One region of the Streptomyces sp. NPDC058371 genome, then DNA from elsewhere that is predicted to be linked to it. Evidence: riboswitches for the same ligand, from Rfam matches in the RefSeq annotation. Region 1 holds a riboswitch; the other holds the start of a gene.

Region 1 (4,248 bases):
ACACGGCTCCGGGCATACGAGGCCCCCAGTGCCGTACGACCAAGGCGAGCAGCCCCGGCCAGAGCACGGCAGCCAGCGCGAGCAGTGCCTCGGCGAGGCCCTGCCACCCGAGCGCCGAGAAACGCGCCCCCAGCACCGTGGTGGCCGCGACGGCCGTCAGCGCGGCCGGCGTCCCCGCCTCCGCCAGCCACCGCTCCCGTTCCCGTACGAGCCGTGCCAGGAAGTCCGCGGCCAGCGCCAGCCAGGCCGCGCAGGCCAGGACAAGAGCGATCCGGGACAGGGTCTCGTAACCGGTGAGATGCAGCCCGATCGAGAGGATGCCGGTCGCCATGACGGCGGCACCGGCGGCGGGCGGGCGCTGCGCCCACCAGGTGAGGAGCGGGGAGGCGCCTGGCATGCGGCCGATGCTAGGGAGCTGCGCGTCTTGCGCACGCGGGGCGCGCAGGGCGCGAGCGCGCGGAGCGCGAAAACCGCCCGCACGCCCGCGTGCCTACTTCCCCGCACGCCCGCACGCCCTCTTCCCCGCACGCCCGGTCGACTGGTCTCGCGCGGCTCTCTCGCCTCGCGCGCCCCCCGGTTGCGTACCCCCCGAGGTGCGCGCGCCCAGCGTGCAGGCCGCTCAAGCCGGCGCGTGCAGTCAGAAACGCGCCCCCTGGGGCGTCACGGCCTCACGGCGTCTCGCTTCCCGGCCTCACGGCTCACGCTTCCCGGCCTCACGGCGTCTCGCTTTACGGCCTCACGCTTCCCGGCCTCACGCCGGCCGCACCACGCTGTGGATCGGCATCGTGTCGCCCGCGTAGTAGATCGACTCCTCGCGGACGTACGTGCCGGGCTTGGGGGCGTGGATCATCATGCCGTTGCCTATGTAGAGGCCGACGTGGCTGATGTCGTCGTAGAAGAAGACGAGATCACCGGGCCTGATGTCGGAGACGGGGACCGTGGTGCCCGCCTTGACCTGGTCCCAGGTGGTGCGCGGGAGCGTGACGCCGGCGGCCCTCCAGGCGGCCAGGGTGAGGCCGGAGCAGTCGTACGAGTCCGGGCCGGTCGCGCCCCAGACGTACGGCTTGCTGACCTGGGCGCGGGCGAAGGCGATGGCCTTGTTGGCCTTCGTCGCGTAGGCGGCGTCGTCGGCTGAGGTCCCGGAGCCGGCCGAGCCGATGCCCTGCTGGGTGGCCTCCTGCCGGCGCTGCTTCTGCTCGGCGGCCTGCTTGCGGGCCAGCTCCTCGGCCTTGCGCTTGGCCTCTGCCCGCTTCCTCTCCTCGATCGCCGCGAGCCGCGTCTTCTCCTCGGCGGTCAGCTTCGACAGCATTTCGCGGGCGTCGGCGAGCTTCTGCTGGACCTGCGCCTTGGTCGACTTCAGCGTGGTCTGCGACGTGGACAGTGCCTGGAGGCTCTCGGAGGCCTCCTGGCGCTTCTTCGTCGTCGCGGCCTGCTCGGTGGCGTAGTCGTCGACGGCCTGCTTCTGGCGGCTGGTCAGCCGGCTCATCAGCTGGGTCTGGTCGAAGTAGTCCTGCGGGTTGTCGGCCAGCAGGAGACTCGCGGTGTCGGGGGCGGCGGCCCCGGTGCGGTACTGGGCCGCGGCGAACGTGCCCAGCTCATCCCGCGCGGAGTTGAGCTTCTCGGTGCGCTGGGCCACGTCGTCCAGGAGGGTGTCGACGCGCTTGCGCTGCCTGGAGGTCTTCTCCTTGGCCCCGTTGTACTTCTCGGTGGCGGCCTCGGCCTGGTGGTAGAGGTCGTTGACCTTCTTCTCGACCTCTTCGAGGCTGGGCTTGGGGTCGGCCGACGGCGCGGCGTTCGCCGTCTGCGAGAGAAGGGCTACGGAGGTGAGGGCCGCCGTGGCGAGGCCCGGGGTCCGTATGCCCGCTACGCGCGTACCCGTAGGAGGCCATTTGCGATGCGACGCCAAGAGAGGCGACTCCTTCCATCGTCCGCTTACCGAGTTAGCTGTCGGGTTCGGGCGGACGGTTCGGAAGGGTTGCCCTACGGTCCTTGCCCGACAAGGCGGTTGGACCGATTCACCCCGGGATCGTTGGGTCCCCGGCTCCGGCTGCCGCGGGGGCGCACCGGACTCAGCGGAGGCCGCGCCGGCCCGGCGATGTTCGCCGGTGAGGGTCGGGCGGCCTGACCGGCACGTTAGCCAACTCGTGTGACTTCTGTGAAGGTTGATGGGCGATATGCCCGATACATTTTCGTGACCTTCGCCATGGTCGCCGGACGGTCCGGTCAATCCGGAGGGGTCTGGGGCGAGTTGTCCGGGGTGAGGGGTTCCGCTTGCTGTGCGCCGCCGGGTGGTCGACCGCCGCTCGGCCTCGCGTGGGCGACCATTCGATTCCACTTACTGTGCGGAGTCGATAAGTTACGGATGGCAAGGGTGGGCTGGGAGGCCTCGGAAGAGGCTCGGACGCGCCGGGACGAGGCCGGGACGAGGCCGGGATGAAACCGAGCTGCCCACCACCCCGCCCCGCTCCGGGAAAGCCGGCCGGATTTCCGGGGTGGCCGCGGGTTGTCAGTAGGGCGGCCTAGACTCGGAGAGCGATGAGCAGCCTCTTTGACGACAGCTTCCTGGCGGACCTCAAGCCCTCTGCGGCCCACGAGGAAGAGCCCCCGCCGCCGCCCGAGGACGGGACGGCCGAGCCGCTTCCGGACGACCTGTTCGGCGGCCGTTTCGACGTGCCGCAGAGCCGAGGGGGGTCCCCCCGATCGAGCGAAGCAGAGAGCGCGGGAGGGTATTACCGCGACGGCGCCCCACGCCCCCCGGTCGACCCGGCCACGCTCCTGGACGGGCTGAACGAGAACCAGCGCGCGGCCGTGGTGCACGCCGGCTCCCCGCTGCTCATCGTGGCCGGCGCCGGCTCCGGCAAGACGCGCGTGCTCACGCACCGGATCGCGTACCTGCTGGGCGAGCGCCATGTCCACCCCGGCCAGATCCTCGCGATCACGTTCACGAACAAGGCCGCGGGCGAGATGAAGGAGCGAGTCGAGCACCTCGTCGGCCCGCGGGCGAACGCGATGTGGGTGATGACCTTCCACAGCGCCTGCGTCCGCATTCTGCGCCGCGAGAGCAAGAGGCTCGGCTTCACCTCCTCCTTCTCGATCTACGACGCGGCCGACTCCAAGCGCCTGATGGCCCTGGTCTGCCGCGATCTGGACCTCGACCCCAAGCGCTTCCCGCCGAAGTCCTTCAGCGCCAAGATCTCGAATCTGAAGAACGAGCTGATCGACGAGGAGGACTTCGCGGCGCAGGCCGCGGACGGCTTCGAGAAGACGCTCGCCCAGGCGTACGCGATGTACCAGTCCCGGCTGCGCGAGGCGAACGCCCTCGACTTCGACGACCTGATCATGACGACGGTCAATCTGCTCCGCGCCTTCCCGGACGTCGCCGAGCACTACCGCCGCCGCTTCCGCCACGTACTGGTCGACGAGTACCAGGACACGAACCACGCGCAGTACGCGCTGGTCCGCGAGCTGGTCGGCCCCTCGGGTGGCGAGCGACCCGAGGACGTGCCGCCCGGCGAGGAGGACCTCGGACCCGCCGAGCTGTGCGTGGTGGGTGACGCCGACCAGTCGATCTACGCCTTCCGTGGCGCGACCATCCGCAACATCCTCCAGTTCGAGGAGGACTACCCGGACGCGACGACGATCCTCCTGGAGCAGAACTACCGCTCCACGCAGACGATCCTCAGCGCCGCGAACGCGGTCATCGAGCGCAACGAGAGCCGCCGCCCCAAGAACCTGTGGACCAACGCGGGCGCGGGCGCGCGGATCACTGGCTACGTCGCCGACACGGAGCACGACGAGGCGCAGTTCGTCGCCGAGGAAATAGACCGTCTCACCGACGCGGGCGACGCCAAGGCCGGCGACGTAGCGGTCTTCTACCGTACGAACGCCCAGTCCCGTGTCTTCGAAGAGATCTTCATCCGCGTCGGCCTGCCGTACAAGGTCGTCGGCGGCGTCCGCTTCTACGAGCGCAAGGAGGTCCGGGACGTCCTCGCGTATCTGCGCGTGCTGTCGAACCCGGAGGACACGGTCCCGCTGCGCCGCATCCTGAACGTGCCCAAGCGCGGCATCGGCGACCGCGCCGAGGCCATGATCGACGCGCTCTCGCAGCGCGAGAAGGTCAGCTTCCCGCAGGCGCTGCGCCGCGTCGACGAGGCGTACGGGATGGCGTCCCGCTCGACGAACGCCGTGAAGCGGTTCAACACCCTGATGGAGGACCTGCGGACGATCGTGGAGTCCGGCGCGGGCCCG
Region 2 (4,248 bases), 220 kb from region 1:
CGACCATGCTCGCCTTCGTCTGCCGGCCGCCCGACCCGGCGTACGTCGGCGAGGTGATGTGGCGCGACATGTGGGTGAAACGCCTGGAGGCCGTCGACCCCTTCATCCACACCTGGCTGGACCACCAGACCCGGGACGCGTACTGGCGGCACGGCAGCGTGTGCGAGGACTACGGCGCGATCCGGGCGGCCGTCCTCGCGGTGGGCGGCTGGCACGACCCGTACCGGGACACGGTCCTGCGTCTGGTGGAGCACCTGCCGTCCGACCGGGTACGGGGACTGATCGGCCCCTGGTCCCACCAGTACCCGGACCGGGGGCTGCCGCCGGGCCCGGCGATCGGTTTCCTCCAGGAGACGCTGCGCTGGTGGGACCACTGGCTGAAGCCGGGGTCCGAGGGCGGAGCCGGGCCGACGGAGGACGGGGCGACGGAGGACGGGGCGACCGGGGACGCGGACGCCGAGGCGGGGGACACGGGGCAGGCAGGCGCCGGCACCGGTACCGACGCCGGCGGGGCCGGGGTCGGGGTCGGTACCGGGGAGCCCCGCGATGGTGTGACGACGGGAGACGGGACCCGTGCGGCCCGCGCCGACGCGATCACGGAAGACGGTGCCCGTGCGGGCGGCACCGGCGTGACCACGGAAGGCGAGACACCGGCCGCCCGCGCCGGCGTGATGGCCGAGCCGCTGCTGCGCTCGTACATCAGCGACTCGCATCCGCCGGCCACGGTGTACCCGACCCTGCCCGGCCGCTGGGTGGGCGACGACGCGTGGCCCTCCCCCGCGGTGACCCCGGTCGCGTACGCGCTGGAGGGCGCGCCCGTGCCGGTGCGCTCGCCGCAGCACACCGGCCTGGACGCCGGCCGCTTCTTCCCCTTCGGCAACGACGCCGACCTGCCGCCGGACCAGCGCGAGGAGGACGCGAAGTCGGCGTGCTTCGAGTTCGAGGTGCCGGCGGAGACCTGGGTGCTGGGGCGGCCGCGGGTCCGGCTGCGGCTGACCTCCGCGGCGCCGCGGGGGCAGGTGATCGCGCGGGTCTGCGACGTCTTCCCGGACGGGGCGTCGACGCTCGTCACGCGCGGCGTGCTGAACCTCTCCGCCCGCGAGGGCCGGGACCGGGCGGTGGAGTGGCCGCCCGGCGAGACCCAGGACGTGACCTTCGAGCTGAACGGCATCGGGCACGCCTTCCCGGCGGGGCACCGCATCCGGCTGGCCGTCTCGTCGGCGTACTGGCCGTGGATCTGGCCGCAGCCCGGCTCGGACGCCGGCTTCACCCTGCACCCGGAGGGCAGTCTGCTCGAACTGCCGGTGCGGGCAAGGGAGTCGGACCCGTCCATCACCTTCGAGGAGCCCGAGGAGTCCGCGCCGCTGGGCGTCGTCGTTCCGGCGACGCTGGACGAACCCCGCCCGGAGCGGCTGGTCGTCCGCGATGTGGCGAAGGGCGAACGGCGCCTCGAGGTGGACCCGCGCTACGGTGGCACGCGCGTCTACCCCGACGGCCTGGAGTTCACCGAGGACGCCCTGGAGACCTACACGATCGACGAGTCGGATCCCCTGTCGGCCCGTACCCGTTCGGAGTGGACCGTCCGCCTCCACCGCCCGGAGACGGGATGGGACGCGAGGGTCGAGACCCGCTCCGAAATCACCTGTGACGCAACGGACTTCATCACCTCGAACGAGGTGATCTGCAAGGACCGGGACGAGGTGGTCTTCCACCGGACGTGGGAGAGGAGAATCCCGCGCACGGCTGGGTAGGCACCGACACGGCGGGGACGGGGCGCGGAGGGGACGGGGCGCGGAGGGACATGGCGCGGACCGAGGAATTCCTGATGGGCCTGGACGCGGGGATGCTCGCGTACTTCCGGGAGATGGCCCAGGAGATGGTCACGCGCTTCGGGATCTCGCGGGCGGAGGCCGTGGCACGCATCAACGGGGCGTACGCGGAACGGGAGTTCGCGCCGTATCCCGACCTGATCTGCCACGAGCTCCCGGAGTACTGGGGCTACGGGCTGTACTTCAGGCCCAACGCGGGGCGGCTGCCGGACGACGACCCGGACACGGACCTCTCCGTGTGGGAGGTCCGGCCGGCTCCGGCGAGGGGCTCGGCCGCCTGGACCGTCGCGGAGTAATGCCCGAGTTGCCTGCATCGCCCCTTTGTTTGCGCTTGGTCGCGTGAAATGAGTCACGTCGAAATGGATCAAGCGCCCTGCCCCGCCGAGCGATTTCCCCTTTGCGAAAGGCAAGTTGAGTTTCGCGTTCCGGTCTAATCGGGCGATTTCCCCCGACGTCATGACGTGGCCAAGCGGGGTGCAACGGGAAATCCGGCCTTGTTCCCGACATGTGCTCTCGCATACGTTCGCGTCGATCCGAGCGGAACGCCGAATCCTGCCGCCGCCCGGAACACCCATCCACCCACGCACGGCAGGAGCGGGGGACCCAGGTAAGTCGCCGGTCCGGTCACACCGGAACGGCTCGGGGTTAAGTCGCATGTCGTCGTGCGACCGGGCACCTCCAGCCCGAACCCGACAGCTCACCTCGCAGGCGCCCGAGAGGAAATTCGTCATGGCCGCACGAGGCAAGCACCGTCGTCCCAGAACCTCCCCCCTCACCCGCGGGTTCGTCGCCGCCGGAACGGGCGGAGCCGCACTCGCGCTCCCCATCGTGGGAGCCGCAAGCGCCCACGCCGCCCAGCCGGCCCAGGCCACCACGCAGGCCGTCCAGGCCGCGAAGGCCTCGGTGCCGCAGGTCCAGCTGGTCACCTACCAGGTGGCCGCCGGCGACACCCTGTCCAAGATCGCGCGCGAGCACTCCACGAGCGGCGACTGGAAGAAGATCTACGACGCCAACCGCGCGGTCATCGGCAGCGACCCGTCGACGATCCGCCCGGGCCTCAAGCTGACCGTGGGCACCAAGACCGCCAAGGCGGCCGAGAAGTCCTCCACGGCCGCCAAGACGACGGCGACCTCCACGAAGTCGTACGCGAACAACCTGGACGGCTGGATCAAGGAAGCCCTGGACATCATGGCCCAAAAGGGCATTCCGGGCACATACGACGGTATCCACCGCAACGTCATCCGTGAGTCGTCGGGCAACCCGCTGGCCATCAACAACTGGGACTCCAACGCCGTGGCCGGTACGCCGTCCAAGGGGCTCCTCCAGGTCATCGCCCCGACGTTCGCCGCCTACCACGTGGCCGGCACGTCGATGGACCCCTACGACCCCGTCGCGAACATCACGGCCGCCTGCAACTACGCCGCCGACAAGTACGGCTCGATCGACAACGTCTTCGGCGCCTACTGAGCAGCCCTCGGGGCCTGCTGAGGACGTCTTCGCGACCCGGCGATAACGTCTTCGCGGCCCAGGGGAGAACGCCTTCGCGACCTGTGGAGGACGTCTTCGCGGCCTACGGAGCGGGAAACAGCCGTTCCAGGACCGCCGCGATGCCGTCCTCCTCGTTCGACAGGGTGATCTCGTCGGCGACGGCCCTGAGTTCGGGATGGGCGTTGGCCATGGCGACGCCGTGGGCGGCCCAGTCGAACATGGGGATGTCGTTGGGCATGTCGCCGAAGGCGATGGTCGCGGACGGCGGCAGACCCAGGTGGTCCGCGGCCAGGGCCAGACCCGTCGCCTTGGTCACGCCACATGGCTGGAGTTCGACGGTGCCGGGGCCCGACATGGTGACGGTCGCCAGCGAGCCGACCGTCATCCGGGCCGCGGACGCCAACTCGTCGTCGGTCAGGGTGGGATGGCGCAGCAGCACCTTGCTGATCGGCTCGGCCCAGAGGTCGTCACGCCGGCGCACCCGCACCGCGGGGAGCGTGGGGTGCGGCATCAGATAGCCGGGCTCGATGAGCGTGAGCCCGTCCACCCCGTCCTGGTCCACGGCCGCGTAGACCTGCCCGACCTCCGCCTCGATCTTGCCGAGCGCGGTCTCGGCCAGTTCCCGGTCCAGGGTCACCGACCAGAGCAGACGGCCGGCTCCGGCGTCGTACAACTGCGCGCCCTGGCCGCACACCGCGAGGCCCTCGCTGCCGAGTTCGTCGAGCAGCGGGCGCACCCTCGGCGTGGGGCGGCCCGTCACCACCAGGTGCCTCGCCCCCGCCGCGGCCACTCTCATCAGCACGGCCCGCGACCGGCCGGAGAGGGTGTCGTCGCCGCGCAGCAGCGTTCCGTCCAGGTCAGTGGCGATGAGTGAATATGCAGTCGGAGCGGCCATGATCCGAAGAATACGGATCGAACGTCTCAACGGCCC

Evidence for each region. A riboswitch is a leader RNA that binds a small molecule or an ion and turns the genes downstream of it on or off. The one in region 1 is predicted to bind cyclic di-AMP.
Region 2: another riboswitch for cyclic di-AMP. It lies ahead of ACFWM2_RS22020 (transglycosylase SLT domain-containing protein); the one in region 1 lies ahead of ACFWM2_RS23075 (NlpC/P60 family protein).

What each region holds. Positions count from the first base shown of each region.
Region 1 covers NZ_JBHXJC010000007.1:369,659-373,906, forward strand. Annotated here, with positions in the region: gene ACFWM2_RS23070 (tellurite resistance/C4-dicarboxylate transporter family protein) at 1-397, opposite strand, end outside; gene ACFWM2_RS23075 (NlpC/P60 family protein) at 752-1,906, opposite strand; cyclic di-AMP (ydaO/yuaA leader) riboswitch at 1,914-2,085, opposite strand; gene pcrA (DNA helicase PcrA) at 2,536-4,248, shown strand, end outside.
Region 2 covers NZ_JBHXJC010000007.1:147,071-151,318, reverse strand. Annotated here, with positions in the region: gene ACFWM2_RS22030 (CocE/NonD family hydrolase) at 1-1,751, shown strand, start outside; gene ACFWM2_RS22025 (hypothetical protein) at 1,802-2,125, shown strand; cyclic di-AMP (ydaO/yuaA leader) riboswitch at 2,396-2,555, shown strand; gene ACFWM2_RS22020 (transglycosylase SLT domain-containing protein) at 2,559-3,296, shown strand; gene ACFWM2_RS22015 (HAD family hydrolase) at 3,400-4,212, opposite strand.